DNA from 2 places in the Paenibacillus sp. CAA11 genome. Region 2 is predicted to be linked to the other one. Evidence: riboswitches for the same ligand, from Rfam matches in the RefSeq annotation. Region 2 holds a riboswitch; the other holds the start of a gene.
What was found. A riboswitch is a leader RNA that binds a small molecule or an ion and turns the genes downstream of it on or off. The one in region 2 is predicted to bind cyclic di-AMP.

Region 1: another riboswitch for cyclic di-AMP. It lies ahead of DCC85_RS00140 (resuscitation-promoting factor); the one in region 2 lies ahead of DCC85_RS17765 (TrkH family potassium uptake protein).

Annotation. Positions count from the first base shown of each region.
Region 1 is NZ_CP028922.1:23,590-31,639, reverse strand. Features, by position in the region: gene rnmV (ribonuclease M5) at 1-382, opposite strand, end outside; gene DCC85_RS00140 (resuscitation-promoting factor) at 491-1,654, opposite strand; cyclic di-AMP (ydaO/yuaA leader) riboswitch at 1,921-2,144, opposite strand; gene DCC85_RS00135 (TatD family hydrolase) at 2,360-3,127, opposite strand; gene DCC85_RS00130 (HD domain-containing protein) at 3,144-4,427, opposite strand; gene DCC85_RS00125 (AbrB/MazE/SpoVT family DNA-binding domain-containing protein) at 4,736-4,990, shown strand; gene rsmI (16S rRNA (cytidine(1402)-2'-O)-methyltransferase) at 5,152-6,036, opposite strand; gene DCC85_RS00115 (tRNA1(Val) (adenine(37)-N6)-methyltransferase) at 6,039-6,800, opposite strand; gene DCC85_RS00110 (initiation-control protein YabA) at 6,883-7,248, opposite strand; gene DCC85_RS00105 (PSP1 domain-containing protein) at 7,280-8,050, opposite strand, start outside.
Region 2 is NZ_CP028922.1:3,799,994-3,808,043, forward strand. Features, by position in the region: gene DCC85_RS17750 (LysR family transcriptional regulator) at 1-711, shown strand, start outside; gene DCC85_RS17755 (cation:proton antiporter) at 793-2,022, opposite strand; gene DCC85_RS17760 (potassium channel family protein) at 2,069-2,734, opposite strand; gene DCC85_RS17765 (TrkH family potassium uptake protein) at 2,753-4,087, opposite strand; cyclic di-AMP (ydaO/yuaA leader) riboswitch at 4,159-4,328, opposite strand; gene DCC85_RS17770 (CPBP family intramembrane glutamic endopeptidase) at 4,603-6,276, shown strand; gene uvrC (excinuclease ABC subunit UvrC) at 6,245-8,050, opposite strand, start outside.

The DNA.
Region 1 (8,050 bases), 1.1 Mb from region 2:
GTCCCGCGTCTATTAAGTCTTCCCAATCGATCAGACTTTCCTCCTCGGGTGCCTCGCTCCGCACACGCTCAAGGGCCGCTCTGATCGCTTCAGGGGACGCATTCTCCACCCCGATGTCTCCTGCCCGAGTGGCATCAGCCAGCGTCAGGAATGCATGTTTACAGCCTGGCACGCGCGCGGCAACAATCTTGCGAATGCGTTCCCCTGCATGATCAGGATCTGTAAAGATAATCACGCCCCGTCTCTCTTGAGCCAGCTCAATTCGGCGGAGAACCGCCGGACCAATAGCCGAGCCTCCCGTCTCGATCGTGTCGGCTTCTACCGCCCGCTTGATTGCAACGGTATCGTCTTTTCCCTCGACAACAATGACTTCCTTAATCACCTTGCGCCGTCCTTTCCGTGTAAAACAAAAAGAAGAGGAAAGCTCCTCTTCTTAGTTTAACGTAATTATATCAATATAATAACGAATTATATTCTTAAAGTAAACGGATCAGTTCAGCTCCGGTTTGGTTGGTCCAATCACATACACGGTGCGGCCCTTCTTACGTCCAAATTTATTGGCCGTTTTTAAACTATCATAATACACATCGATTTTGTTGCCTTTAATGGCGCCACCGGTATCTTCCGCACGGCGGAAGCCTACCCCCTCAATATATACCCACCAGCCCAGTGGGATCACTTTCGGGTCAACCGCAATCGTTCTGCCTTCCGTTACGCTTGTTCCTGATGCTGTCTTCGTTCCAATTCCGCTTTCCTCCGAGGAGTAGGCCGTCATGGATACATTTTTAATCAGCTTTTTATATTTAAAACTTACGCCGCCCTTAGTGACCTTATTGTTCTGGCTTATCTTCACCGCTCCGGGTTCCCGGGTGATGCTGGCAGACAGGACCTCGGGCTTAGGCTTAACCGGCTCGGGCTTCTTCGTGCCGACGGCAATGATCTTCGCCTGGGGCTTCTTCTCGACCGTCTTGTTCAGCCATCTCTTAGAGACAAATTCTCCGTCCTGAAACACTTTCTCTACTCGGCTCACGACCTTACCGTTGCTGCCTTGCTGAACCACCTTGGTCTTGCCGACAAGCAGGGTAGGATCTTTCTTCTTCACGACCTGATAAGGAACTGTAATCGGCTCCTCTACCGTATGTTTGTTCACGCGGACTACACGGATTTTCAAGTCGGGAGTAATGCCGGCTGAAAGCGAAGGATACACTTTATCTTGTTCCGATACAGAAACGCCTAGTTTGGTAAAGACGCTCTTAACGGTATCTTCTGTGGTGTAGTAGCTATTGCTCTTGCCGTCAGCAAGCACAGTAACTTTCACAGCGCGGTCAATCACGATCTGATCGCCGTCCTTAAGCTCACTGTCTACTGCAGCTGAAATATCATCCTGCGGTTTAAGCTCGATGGATTGTTCATCCAGCAGGGACCCCACCGATGAGGTTCGAGTCTCAACGGTTTGCTCCTTCCCGTCAATTACCAGATGAATGCTCTTGCTCGCCTGACCGTATACCCAGGCCAATACGATGCAAACTACCGCGATGGCTAATATAGCGAATATTGAAATGAGACGTACCTTGTCATGCTTCCATCGCAACGCGTAAGACATACTGGATGATCGTGAACCATGGGTTGTTTCGTTCTTTCTGAACACGCCCACTTCTTCCGTCCTCCTCCATAGCCTCGCCGTCTAGGTTGATGCATGATTACATATGACGCGACTATATACCGATTTTTTACGGAACGCTATAAAGCCCTGCATTCCGCATCCTTCCCCAGTCTGTTTGGCATAAAGTCACCCCCGTTTTACAACAGTATGACGTGCCTATCAGTTTTATTCAAAACAAAAGAAGCCATAGAAAGAGTTAGAGGAACTCTTTCGTGGCTTCCGAAAATGTCTTGGATGCTTGATAGGACGCACGAGGTTGCCTCTCTCATATGACGCTTACGGGGTTAGCTGTCGGGTTCGGGCGTAGAGAGACGCCCTATCTCAGTTCACCCGCTCATGGCGAGTGACCTCAAATTCACCCCAAAGACCCGGTAAAGAAATCGAAATGCTTGAAGCCCATCAAGTAGCATTAAATCAAAGCAAGCTTCAGCGCATCGGTTCCCCCGTTCTCCAGAAATAGGAGATTCAGCGAGACTGGTTCATGGAACCATGTAAGGACTGACGTTCCGGCGTAGCCGAATGACGCAAATCCATTACTGAAAAGATTCTATCCTTTTTGGAACCATGTTGTAAAGGAGAGATCAACTACGTTTTTTTAAAAAAATGGTTAAAAATCTGTAATAAACTCTGTTTTTTTAATTAAAAAACATTAATCTTTTCCAAAATCTCGTTTTTTCATCGGTTTTGCTCCCGATATCAGCGAATGTCAAATCGTTCCAGTGCATTTTGGGTAGTGATTTGCGCGATTTCCTCCAAGGACATCCCCTTGAGCTCGGCCGCCATCTCAGCCACTAAACGAACGTGAGCAGACTCATTTCTTTTTCCACGGAATGGGTGTGGTGTTAAATATGGGGAGTCCGTTTCAATGAGCAAACGATCGAGTGGAACCTGTTTTAGGACCTCTTTAGGCTGCTTTGCATTTTTAAACGTGATCGGCCCGCCAAACGAGATATGGAATCCCATATTCATACATAATTTGGCAGTTTCCCAGCTTCCTGAAAACGAATGCATGATGCCTCCAACTTCGCTGGCCTTCTCTTCCCGCAAAATCTTCACAATATCCTCATGTGCGTCACGATCATGAATGACAATCGGCATGCCAAGCTCTCGGGCCAATCCGATTTGACGGCGGAAGACCTGATGCTGCACTTCTTTGGGGGAAGTATCCCAGTAGTAATCAAGTCCAATTTCCCCAATGGCTACCACCTTGTCATGCTTGCACAGCTCAGCAATCCAGTCCAAATCCTCGTCCAGCATAGTAATTGCGTCCTGCGGATGCCATCCGACGGCAGCGTATATGAAATCATAAGTTTCAGCAAGCTTCATGGTCGAAGGGATCGTCTCCCGGTTAAATCCGACATTAACCATCCGGGTTACACCGGCTTCAACAGCACGGGCAATCGTCTCCTCCCGATCTTCGTCAAATTGTGGTGCATCCAGATGCGTATGAGTATCAAACAGCATATTGTACAGTTCCTCCTTACACTTCAAAAAGTTGTGCGATATGTTGCGGCAGTTGGTCCTTTACCGCTTCCAGCTTCTCCTTCGGATAATACAAATGGCAACGGCCACGGTGTAGACCGCTAATCGAACGAACGATATCGGATACCTCAGAAATTTCGCGCAGATTGTCCTGCCTGTCCAGCAGCAGAATCTCCTTGCCCTTCAGCTCATCATCAGGACGGAACACATCATAAGGCAGGTCTGTCGGAAAATCAATTTCTAAGTCATATTCAGCATTCAGCCCTACTTGTGCGAATGCGCTGCGCAGCTGATCGACCATTTCCATATCGATATGATCAAGTTCTACATATTTATACAGCCTTCTATCTAAAAATCTGGCACAGAGGCTGCCCAGAAGCTCATCTTCTTCATTTGTCCACTGCATGAAGGCCGTCTGCACCAAAGCTTCATCCAGAAGCAGATATTCTGTAACCGTCAGCTCCCGCTCAAAGAGCCCCGGAAGAGGATCTGGGAGGAAGCGGAACCCATAACCCTGCTGATGAAGCTCTTTGGCTCTGCGGAAGATCTGTCTAAGCAGAATTTCCGAGCTCCGGGTGACCGGGTGGAAATACACCTGCCAATACATTTGATACCTCGACATGAGGTAGTCCTCGACAGCATGCATACCCGATTCCTTGACAACCACCCGCCCCTGAAAGGGACGCAGCATACGAAGGATGCGATCCATATCAATGGTGCCATAATTCACGCCTGTAAAATAAGCGTCGCGCAGCAGGTAGTCCATTCGATCTGCATCTAGCGGACTGGATACCAGGTTAACCACAATAGGCTTCTCATAGTCTTTGCGAATAACCGCAGCAACCTTCTCCGGGAAATCCGAAGACACTCTTCGAAGGACCTCCGCTACCTGTGTATCCCCCACCAAAATTTTGCACGTCCAATCTTCATGATTCATATCGAAGGCTTCTTCAATGGAATGAGAGAAGGGGCCGTGGCCAAGATCATGAAGAAGTGCCGCACATAATGCCAGCAGTCGTTCTTCATGAGGCCATCCGGAATAGCCGCTGCGTTCGAATTGAGAGATAATCCGGCGCGTAATTTCATAGACGCCTAAAGAATGAGAAAACCGGCTATGTTCTGCCCCATGAAAGGTTAAATAAGATGTACCCAACTGACGGATACGCCGCAACCGCTGAAATTCTGGGGTATTAATCAGAGCCCAAATAATTTCGTCCTGTACATGAACGTAGTTATGAACCGGATCTTTAAATACCTTCTCTTCACGAAGTGATCGATACATAAGAATTGAACCACCTTTCATTCAAGCTAAAAAAATAAAATAATCTCTATTGTCGACTACTTTTGTCGAATGATGTCGTTTCATGATGGCTTTGTCTAAAGAGCGGCGAAAGTTGACGAAATAAGTATCTACGCCTTATTATAAGGGTTCTTAGAGGTTAAAATAACTTTTTCAGGAAACAATCTTCTTTTTTATCCATTAATAGGTTGACTAATCTGGCAATGGTTGGTATTATAAAAAGCAGAAAAAAGAGAACTGTGTCGAATCGTGACGCATTTAAACTATAGCGAGAGGGGCAATCATCGGTTATGATGAAATCAACAGGTATTGTAAGAAAAGTAGATGAACTGGGACGGGTTGTTATCCCTATTGAATTGCGCCGCACACTTGGCATCGGTGAGAAAGACGCCCTTGAAATTTATGTGGACGGCGAGCGCATCATGTTAAAGAAGTATGAGCCTGCATGTATTTTCTGCGGTAATGCAGAGAATGTAACCTACTTCAAAGGCAAAATTGTTTGCCACGAATGTCTCAGTGAGCTTCCTACACCTGTGACAAATTAAGATTTATAGTATATAATAGTTTTACTGAATCTGTTAATTCTAACCTTTTTCATATCTCCTTGGTGCCTTCCTTGGCTTGAACCCGGCCTTGTGAAGGCCATTTTTTTGCCTTATTTAGGAAAAAACCGTATATTCATGCACGCCCGCCGCAGCGGAGGATATTATAACAATGCGTTATAAATATCCCGCTTTGACACCCCTCGGTCTCCCGCTGTTCTCTTCATAGCTTCTTTGCGATCCAGCCCTTCCTCTACATAATGACCTACATGTTCCTCTAGGGTCAAGTTTTGCCACCAAGCGTCTCTACGCTGCTGCACTTCCTCTGCTTCAGCTCCCCCAATGACGATACAATATTCCCCCAGGGGTGGATGTTCTTCTAAATGCTTCAGACAGCTGCTCGCTGTGCCACGGGCGATTTCTTCATATCTCTTGGTAAGCTCTCTGGCGAGCGTCACACTTCTATCACCCAGTACCTCAAGAATCGCCTCTAAGGTCTTCATTACGCGGTGAGGGGATTCATACAGCAAAATACTGCCTTCGTAATCTTCAACCGAACGCAGCTGCTCCTCCTTAGCCCTTTTCTCCCGCGGCAGAAAACCAAGAAATTGAAAGCGCTCTGTGCCAAGCCCAGATACAATGAGCGCAGATAAAGCCGCATTGGCTCCAGGGACAGGAATGACGGAAATCCCCGCCTCCAAAGCCAGCTTGACCAGGTCACTTCCAGGGTCTGAAATAGCCGGCAATCCGGCATCACTGACCAGGGCTAAATTTTTTCCTTCTATTATATAGCGTATTAATTCAGGGCCACTGGCCGCCTTATTATGCTCATGATAGCTGAACAGCTTCTTGTTTGTAATTTCAAAATGCGCCAGCAGCTTTCGGGTCTGCCGGGTGTCCTCTGCCGCGATCAGATCGGCCTCCTGAAGGATCCGAACAGCCCGGTAGGTCATATCCTCCAGGTTGCCAATCGGTGTCGCGACCAGAAACAGCTTGCCAGGGGAATCTGGCGCCTGCTCCTCAAAGCTTTTTTGCAGATTCAAATTCATGATTAACAATCCCCTTTATCTCTCATAGATCCATAATAAATGTCCATAATCTCCGGGCAGTACTCCCCATTCTCTTCATATACGATCAATGGAGGAAGCAGCCTGATATCCGGCTTACCGTCTCTTAGCGCCTCAATCAGCACCATATTCGCCTCCATCCCGATTCTCGGATGCACAAAGCGAATCCTTTTCGGTTCAAGCCGGTATTGGCGCAGCAATGTGATGATTTCTCCCAGCCGCTGTGGTTTATGTACCATAGAGACTTTACCACCTGGCCTAACCAGTTTCATTGCCGCATGAATCAGCTCTTCCAGAGAACCATGGATCTCATGACGTGCAGCGGCCTGATGCGGGTTGATCTTCAGATCACCCGTACGCATCGGCATATATGGAGGGTTCATCGTAATGGCGTCGTATTTGTTATGCCCTACAAGAGCAGGCAGCTCTCTCAGGTCTCCTGCGTGAATAGTAATTCTATGCTCAAGCCCGTTCATTTCTATACTGCGCCGTGCCATATCAGCTAATCTATCCTGGATCTCTATCCCTTCAATCATCGCTTCTGTTCGGACTGATAGAAGAATGGGAATCACTCCATTCCCGGTGCAGAGGTCAAGAATAGTTCCACGCCTTGGCAGTGAAGCAAATCTGGACAACAGCACAGCATCCATAGAGAAGCTGAACACTTCATCACTCTGGATAATCTGCAAGTCCTGATTAAGCAGGTCGTCCACCCGCTCACTTTCTTTTAACTGTACTTCATTCATCGCCTTCCATTCCTCTTCCCTTCGTGTTAGCGTATTACAGTCTTCACTTGCAAAAAAACCGTAGGTTTGCACCTACGGCTTCTTATTTATTCAAAAATGACAGGCAGAAGAGACAATCTCCCTCTGTACGTAAATGTCCGTAATACACATTACAAATATGAAAGCCCTCGTGATATAGCCGGGCCAGGTTGTCATAACCTTCACCGACAATATCCTCTCCTTCTTCCGTCTCTCCCGAAACCGCTTCGCCCTCCGTAGGGATTACATCCCCGGGTTCTCCGGCCTCCCTCTTAAGAATCTTGCGCAGTTGCTCATTCTCAAGCGACAGACGCTGATTCTCCTCAAGCAGCTTCTTCACTTCAAGCTTGAGTACGCTCAGCTCCTCCTGGGCCGTCCCCATTTGCAATTCCAGTTCGTGCAAGTGTGTAAAAATATCTCTTTTCTCCAAGTTCCCACCCCAGAGTCAGTCTCTATGGTATTTACTTGATGACTACGTCATCCAGCGGAAGTTCTTTAACCTTACCCATCTCAAAAATTTGTACATGCACTGTACGCGCGCCGGTATTCAAGCCGACGACTTTACCATCACCCAGAGAGGTGATGACGACCTTACCGACACTTGGCAGCTCTTCCTTCACGCTCTCATAGTTATCATGCTCAAATTTCAGACAGCACATAAGTCGGCCGCAAAGACCGGAAATCTTCGTAGGATTCAGGGACAGACTCTGATCCTTCGCCATCTTAATGGATACGGGCTCAAAATCACCCAACCAGGATGAGCAGCAGAGCACCCGGCCGCAGGGACCGATACCTCCAAGCATCTTGGCTTCATCGCGTACTCCGATCTGCCGTAGCTCAATTCGAGTCCGGAAGATGCTGGCCAAGTCTTTGACAAGCTCACGAAAGTCAACACGGCCTTCAGCTGTAAAATAAAAAATAATTTTATTGCGATCAAACGTAAATTCGACATCGACCAATTTCATTTTCAGATCATGGTCTTTAATTTTATTTAAACATGTGACGAAAGCGTTACTCGCCGCAAGCTTATTCTCCTCCACAACACGGGCATCACTGTCATCAGCAATCCGTATCACTTTCTTCAGCGGAAGCACCACATCTGATTCATCCACCGTTTTCTTGCCGACAACCACTTTGCCATACTCGATCCCGCGTGCTGTCTCCACAATCACGCTCTGATCCTTCTCAACAGGAAGGTCCAGCGGATCAAAGTAATATATCTTGCCCGCTTT
Region 2 (8,050 bases):
CTGGAACAACGGCAGCGACATCATCACTTTCTGCAGTCCATCTCCCGCTATAAGGAGGCAGAGCGCCGGGTCGTTACTCTGGGAGCGAGCCTTACCACCATCCAGACTACCCTTCCGCCGCTGATTGAAGCGCTGATGAACAAATATCCCGGCACTGAGCTGAAGCTCGTTACCGGGAAGACGCACGAGATTGTCTCCTATGTAAAAGATAAAAAAGCCGATTTCGGTGTCATCGCTTCTTCCATTGAAGAGCCCGGGCTCCGGTGTATCCCTCTGTTCCAGGATCATTTGGAACTGGTGGTTCCCAAGAAACATAAACTCGCCCGCAAGGGCTTTACACCGAAGATGAAAAGTCTAGACGGACTGCCTATGATTATTTTCTCCAAAGGGACCTGGTACCGCCGGCTGGTGGACGAGCTGATCGGCAAATACGGCATCATTCCCGATGTCCGTATGGAGATCGACTCCTTCGAGGCTATTGTCCGGCTTCTGCCCACCTGCGGCGCAGCTGCCCTGCTCCCTCGCTCCTATCTGCGCCCCCAGCTGCTCAGGGATAATGAACTGACTGCCATTCCGCTGCAAGAGCTGGAACAGACCGGGCGGGCCACCTGTCTGATCTATCCGGACAAGCCGGAAACAGGACTTGAGACCATCCAATGGATCATGGAGATGAGGGATCTGTTCAGCACCCATCTGATTTCTGGGGGATAAGGCTGTTTCCGACAAAAAAGCCGATAGATTGCTCCTTCTCTTCTCCAAACAGCGATCTACCGGCTTCAATTTATGCTCGTGTTAGGTTTTGACTTCTAGTCCCAGCTTGCGGGCTACGGCCCCTGTGGTGCTTGCCTGGATCATAATCGTAAGCACAATTGACATAAAGGTAATACCCGCTATCACATCCGCATGCGCAACCCCCATCCCGACGATCATGCCAGACAAGGCAGCAGGAATAACTCCTGTCTCGCGCACCCAGCACATAAACAGCATTTCCTTCACCGTCCACTTCACCTTCCGATCGGCAAGGGCGCACAGGAAGACCGTTAGCGGCCGGGCTACAAACATCAGCACCAGCACAGCCGCCAGACTTGGCCAGAAATAATCGATAAGCGTTCCGAAATTGACATGGCTGCCAAGCAGCACAAAGATCAGCATCCGCATCATCACGGTGATATTTTCCGCAAAAGAGCTCACTTCAAGCTTCTTCTCTTCCATAGAAAGGCCGAATACCTCGGCATTCCCCCATATGACACCAGCAACAAAGGTAGCCATAAACCCGCTTACCCCCAGAAGGTCACCGATCAGATAAGAGCCTAGCCCTGTGATCAGCATGACGATGGTCGTATAATCCCGAAGAAGACCATGCCGGGCATGGGCGGTCAGATAAGTCAGAATTCCCGACACCACGACTCCAACCAGGATCCCCCCTAGCGCTGTCTTCAGGAAATCCAGGGTCATCTGTCCTGCCGAGAGTGTACCGCTGCCCGCCACAACAGCCAGCAGAGAGAAGGTTAGAATTGAGCCTGTTGCGTCATTGAAGGCGGACTCGCTCTCTACGGTCTCGCGCACGCTTTCCTTAATCCGGACCTGGCGAAATACAGGAATGATGGAGGCAGGGTCGGTTGAAGCGATAACTGCAGCAGTCAGCAGAGAGAAGAGCCAGTCTACACCGAACAGATAGTGTATCCCTACCCCCACTACGCCAACCGTAATCAGTACACCCGGCACGCTCAGTAAAGCTACCGTGATCCACACCTTGCGAAGACCACCGAGTGCAAGGCCCCTTCCTCCATCAAATAAAATTAGAGCAGAGCCTACAGTTAGAATCAGTTGGTTTACCGCCGAGCTCTCGGGTTCACTTAGGAGATGCAAGCCCGGCCCCAGCAGCATGCCTGCTGCAATAAAGACCGCTACGTCTGGAAGACGGAGCAAACCTGCAATCTTTCCGGAGATCAGCCCTACACTCAGTACAAATAAGATAAGAATAAGAAAATGATGGATCACTTCAGTCGTTGCCGAATCCATGGCTGGTCACTCCTGGCTTGAAAGATGTCTTAGGAAATAGCTGAATTTACTCTTCATTGACCGCAGCTTCAAACTGTTCAATATTGTCATTGGAGCCGATGATGACCATGATATCATTCTCATTCAGCTGATCCATCGCTGTTGGAGCCACAATGCAGCCGCTAGGCTTATGAAGGGCCACAACACTGCAGCCAAATCTAGCTCTGGAATTCAAATCTCCAAGGATCTTGCCGTGTAATCCGGCAGGAACCGTCATCTCAACAATGCTGTAGTCCTTGGACAGCTCAATATAGTCAAGCAGGTTCGGTGTGATCAGCTGATGGGCTACACGAATGCCCATATCCCGTTCGGGATAAACGATACGGTCAACACCAAGCTTCTCCAAAGCCCGTCCGTGAAGAACCGAAATCGCCTTCGCTACGACGGTTTTGATCCCTAGCTCCTTAAGCAGAATGGTGGCCAGAATGCTTGGCTGGATATCGTCGCCAATAGCGACAATACCGCAGTCAAAATTCCGGATTCCGAGAGAGCGCAGCATCTCTTCATCTGTAGCATCAGCCGTAACTGTATAAGTTAAGTAATTGCTCATTTGATTTACGACCTCTTCATTCCGGTCCACACCCAGAACTTCATACCCTAAATCCATAAGCTCCAGGGCCAGACTTGAGCCGAAGCGGCCAAGGCCAATGACCGCAAACTGTTGTTTTTTCATAATAGATGGTCAAACTCCTTATCCAATAATCATTTTGCCTTCAGGGTGTTTATATAATTCCTTACCCTTCTTCGGCCCTAACGCATAGGCTAAAGTTAAAGGCCCCAGCCGGCCTGCAAACATGGTGAAGCTAATAAGCAGCTTGCCGATCAGGGTCAGCTTGCCTGTCAATCCCATCGTTAAGCCCACCGTCCCGAACGCGGATGTCGTCTCAAAGAGAATGCTGAGGAAGCTGCTGTCCTCCGTGGTCGACAGAATCATCGCAATAGCCACGACGAGGAACAACGCAAGCAGAGTAATGGTCAGCGCCTTCAATATCCGCTCTTGAACCAGGCGGTAACGGAAGAGCACCAGATCGTCCCGCCCCCGAATCATAGAGAACATAGATCCGATCAGGATGGTAAAGGTTGTCGTCTTAATCCCGCCCCCGGTCGAGCTTGGAGAAGCCCCAATAAACATCAAGATGATCATGAAGAACTGGGTCGCCTGACGGAGGGAGCCGATATCCAGCGTATTTGCGCCGGCTGTACGCGGCGTCACAGACTGGAACAGCGAGCCCCAGAACTTGCCTGCCCAGCTAAGCGGCTCAAGCGTCTTCGGATTGGTGAATTCAAAGACAAAGATAACCAAGGCGCCGATCACAATCAAGGCGGCCGTCATGGACAGAACCACTTTGGAATGCAGAGACAGCTTGCGGTTCTTCCGGTAATCCACGACATCTGAGATTACGATAAAGCCAATTCCTCCAGATACTATCAAAAACATCGCCACGAAATTTACAAGCGGGTCGCTCACGAACTGGGTCAAGCTCCGGTACCCTCCAAACAGGTCGAATCCTGCATTGTTAAACATGGACACTGCATGGAAGATGCCGAAGTAAACCGCTCGTCCAAAGGGCATATCCACGGCCCAACGAATCGTAAATAGCACGGCTGCGCAAGCTTCAATGACAAGAGAATATAATAATACCTTGCGAATTAGCCGTACGATGCCTTCCATCGTGTTCTGATTCATGGCCTCCTGCAGCAGCAGCCGATCCTTCAGGGAAATCTTCCGTTTGAATACTAGTGAGAATAGTGTGGCCATGGTCATAAAGCCCAAGCCTCCGACCTGAATCAGCAGCATGATGACGACCTGACCAAAGGTCGTAAAATAAGTCCCTGTATCCACAACGACAAGCCCTGTTACACAGGTCGCTGAGGTCGCAGTAAATAATGCATCCACGAACGAAAGGCGGCCTTCCGGATGAATGGAAATCGGAAGCATGAGCAGCAGAGATCCAATAAAAATAATTGCGGCAAAGCCAATCACCAGAATCTGAGGCGGAGATAATTTGAAGCGTTTGTTGTTCAACTGTAAGGGTCACCTCTTGTGTTTTGGTCAAAAGAAAAAAGACACTGGAAATCCAATGCCTTCAAGGTTTGGGTTCCTGCTGCATAGGCCTACGAGGTTAGCTGACGGATTCGGGCATGCACAGGTCGCCCTATTCAACTGTCCTTCTGCTGCTGTACCCTGCAGAAGAGACAGTAAGAAATTCACCCCAAAAGATTGGTTCCCCCGTTTTCATGATCATGAAATTCGGCTCATATTCCGTTTCTCATATTTCATCATGGATTATAAGCCTTATTTCTAATGACTACAAAGTGAATTTTCCATGAAACAGAATGAAAACATGTTGAATATCGCTGCATTAGGAATGTAATCTCGGATTCTCTGAGCTTTGCTGTTTATTATATAGTTTTATGTGCATTTACACGTTGATTTCCCCACAGTTTCTGGCAGGTGCCCCTTCTTTATGTTATCTTTACTTTGAAGTATTCCCGTAACTATCGTTCATACACGCAAATACACACAAAGGAGTTGTAAGCTTGAAACCAAAATTATTATGGAGTCTGGCGGCCCTGGGATTTGTTATTTTCATCCTGACCCAAGTTCTGCCGTCCGTGGTCCAAGATCCCGCTTCCTCGGAATCAAGCAAAGCGATTTCCAAGGAGCAGGCGATCAAGGCAGCGTCTTCCTTTGCCGAAGAGACACTGAAGATCAATACCTCGAATGTGGAGAATCCCCTCGTTACTTATTCGACCGATTCGGACTTATACGGTTACCTGAGCAAAGAGAAGTTGCTCCAAGACTATACGAAGAAATATGACCAGAAGTTTCCGACAGAGCGCTTCCGCGTAAAGTTTGAGCAGCCCGAGCCGCAGCTTTCTGCCCTCGTCATCGATGTTGGCATGTCCACGGGCAATGTTGTCGGCTTTGAAATGATAGATTCCTGGTCGTCTGAAGACAAGAAACTGATTCTGGACACAGACCAGAATGGCCTGTCCAAGCTGCAGGCGCTGGAGGGCAGCATAACCCTCGAGGATAAAGCGGCTGGGGCCGAGCCTTATCTTAAAGCGCTGGGATACGATCCCAAGGGGCTCACCGTACAGCAGAATCAAACACTGGGGCTGACTTATCAGGTGAACGGCTATAAGATTGGCAATTCTCATGCCGAGCTGGTGTTTGGCTATGAATACGGGCAGGTCACTTCGATGCAGTCCAAATTTACAGTGCCGGCAGTACATACGGATTATGTGAAAAGCCAAACCAAGCTAGCCACCTGGCTAACATTCGGTGGATACGGACTCCTGTCATTTATTCTTGGCATCCTGGCCATCGTTTATAGTGCAAGGACTCGGCCCCATGCTTCCTTTGGCCGCGGAGTCTTCCTGACACTCTTCTATCTGTTCATCAATGTTGTCAGCACGCTCAATATGCTGCCTGTCTTTAAGTCTCAAGGACTTGATGGAATTGCACTGGATCTCGCTCTAATCATGCAGGGGCTGATTACGGTCGCTATGACAGCATCCATTTATTTCTCCCTGGTCGGAGGCGATGGGCTATGGAGACAAAAGGGACAGAATCTATGGATGAGAACACGCGAACCCGGCTATGGCCGCCATGTTCTGCAAAGTGCTATAAATGGCTATGCTTGGGCATTCATTCTTCTAGGCCTGCAATCCGTCATCTTCATTGTTCTTGGGCTCACTCTGAACATGTGGACAACGACGGATGAATCGCAATCTCCTTACAATATGGTCTATCCTTGGGTCTTCCCGATTATGGCATGGATGGCCGGCATTGGAGAAGAAGCCGTATACCGGCTGTTCGGAATTCCTATGCTGAAAAAAATCGTGCGCAGCACCTTTATCGCCAGCCTGATCACTACGCTCATCTGGGCATTCGGACACACGCTGTATCCGATCTATCCGGTGATTTCCCGGCCAATTGAGCTTACTTTTATCGGCCTTATGTTCAGCTACATTTTCCTTCGTTCCGGGTATATCGGAGCCATGTTTGCCCACGTGGTGTTTGACAGTATCCTGATGGGACTCAGCCTGGTTCTTATGGGCGGCACGACCAACATCCTTACAGGAGTGATCACCTTTGCTGCTCCGGCGATTGTCGGGTATATCGTGTACCTGTTCAATCCGCCAAGTAAAGAGCGCACAAAAAAGGAGCCGCTTATCACGACTCCTCATCCCGAAGGGCAGCTATAATTTGCTTGGCGAGCTTATCGCCGATACTAAGAGGCCGGAAGTCTTCGACGGAGGCCTCTTTTATTTTCTTCAGAGAACCAAAATGCTTCAGCAGAAGCTTCCGTCGCTTCTCTCCAATCCCCGGAATGGCATCCAGACGGGAGGTTACCATCGATTTTCCCCGCTGTTCTCGGTGGAAGGAAATCGCAAATCTATGCACTTCCTCCTGTATCCGCTGCAGCAAGTAGAACTCCTGACTGTCCCGTGGCAGGTTCACCGGTTCCGGTGGGTCGCCAACCATCAGCTGGGCCGTCTTGTGCTTCGCATCTTTGACCAGACCGCACACCGGAATGTACAGGCCGAGCTCATTCTCCAGCACATCGACCGCTGCAGATATCTGGCCTTTCCCGCCATCGACAACGATCAGATCAGGCATCGTAAGATTCTCCTTCAGCACGCGTTCGTACCTGCGCCGAATCACCTCTCGCATCGTCTCATAATCGTCAGGACCTTGAACGGTCTTAACTTTGTACTTGCGGTACTCCTTCTTATCGGGCTTCCCGTCCGTGAAGACGACCATCGCCGATACCGGGTTGGTGCCCTGAATGTTGGAGTTATCGAACGCCTCGATCCGGCGGACGGAGTCAAGGCCAATCCACTCGCCAAGGCTTTCAGCGGCCTTCGAAGTCCGCTCTTCATCCCGTTCAATCAGGCGGAACTTCTCATCGAGCGCAACCCGGGCATTCTCTGCTGCCATGGTGACCATCTGCTTCTTAAGCCCACGCTGTGGCAGCAGCACCTTGATCCCCAGCCACTGCTGAAGCGAGGCAGCTCCAGCGGCTGCGTCAAGTCCTTCTGTGTCCACTGCAGAACCAGCCGCATTCTCCTCAGTCCCATCAGCCTGGAACTCAATTTCAGTTCCTTGGCCTTCCCCAGCGGCTTCTGAGCCCGGCTTCATATCTGGAGGCAGTAAAATTTCCTGCGGCAGGGCCGGGTTATCACTATAATATTGGGTCACATAGGATAAGAAATCACTATAGGGCTCCCCATAAAAAGGAAAGCTTGAAGCATGCCGTTCAATCATCTTGCCTTGGCGCATATATAGAATTTGTACGCACATCCAGCCTTTATCCACAGCAAAGCCGAAGACGTCGCGGTCGCGGGCGTCCGCCATGGTGATCTTCTGCTTCTCCATAAGAGCTTCGATATTTATAATCTGATCCCGCAGTTCCTTAGCACGTTCGAAATAAAGCTCTTCCGCAGCTTCTTCCATTTTCCGCTGAAGCTCTTTCTTGATTTCCTCATGACCCCCGCTCAGGAAGCTGGCGATCTCCTGCGTAATTTCTTCATAGGTAGTCTTAGGCACCTCTTGAACACATGGAGCCAGACACTGGCCCATATGATAGTAAAGACAGACCTCCTTCGGCATTACATTACACTTGCGCAGCGGATACATCCGGTCAAGCAGCTTCTTGGTCTGCTGGGCAGCGTAAGCATTCGGATAGGGACCGAAATACTTCGCCTTATCCTTAAGAATGCGTCTAGTTACCTCCAGCCTTGGGTGAGGCTCATTCGTTATTTTAATATAAGGGAAAGTCTTATCGTCTTTGAGCAATATATTGTACCTGGGCTGATGCGTCTTGATCAGGTTACACTCCAAGATCAGAGCTTCCATGTTGCTAGCCGTTACAATATACTCGAAATCGCGAATTTCCGAGACCAGCCGCTGGGTCTTACCGTTATGACTTCCTGTAAAATAGGAACGCACCCGATTCTTAAGAATCTTGGCCTTTCC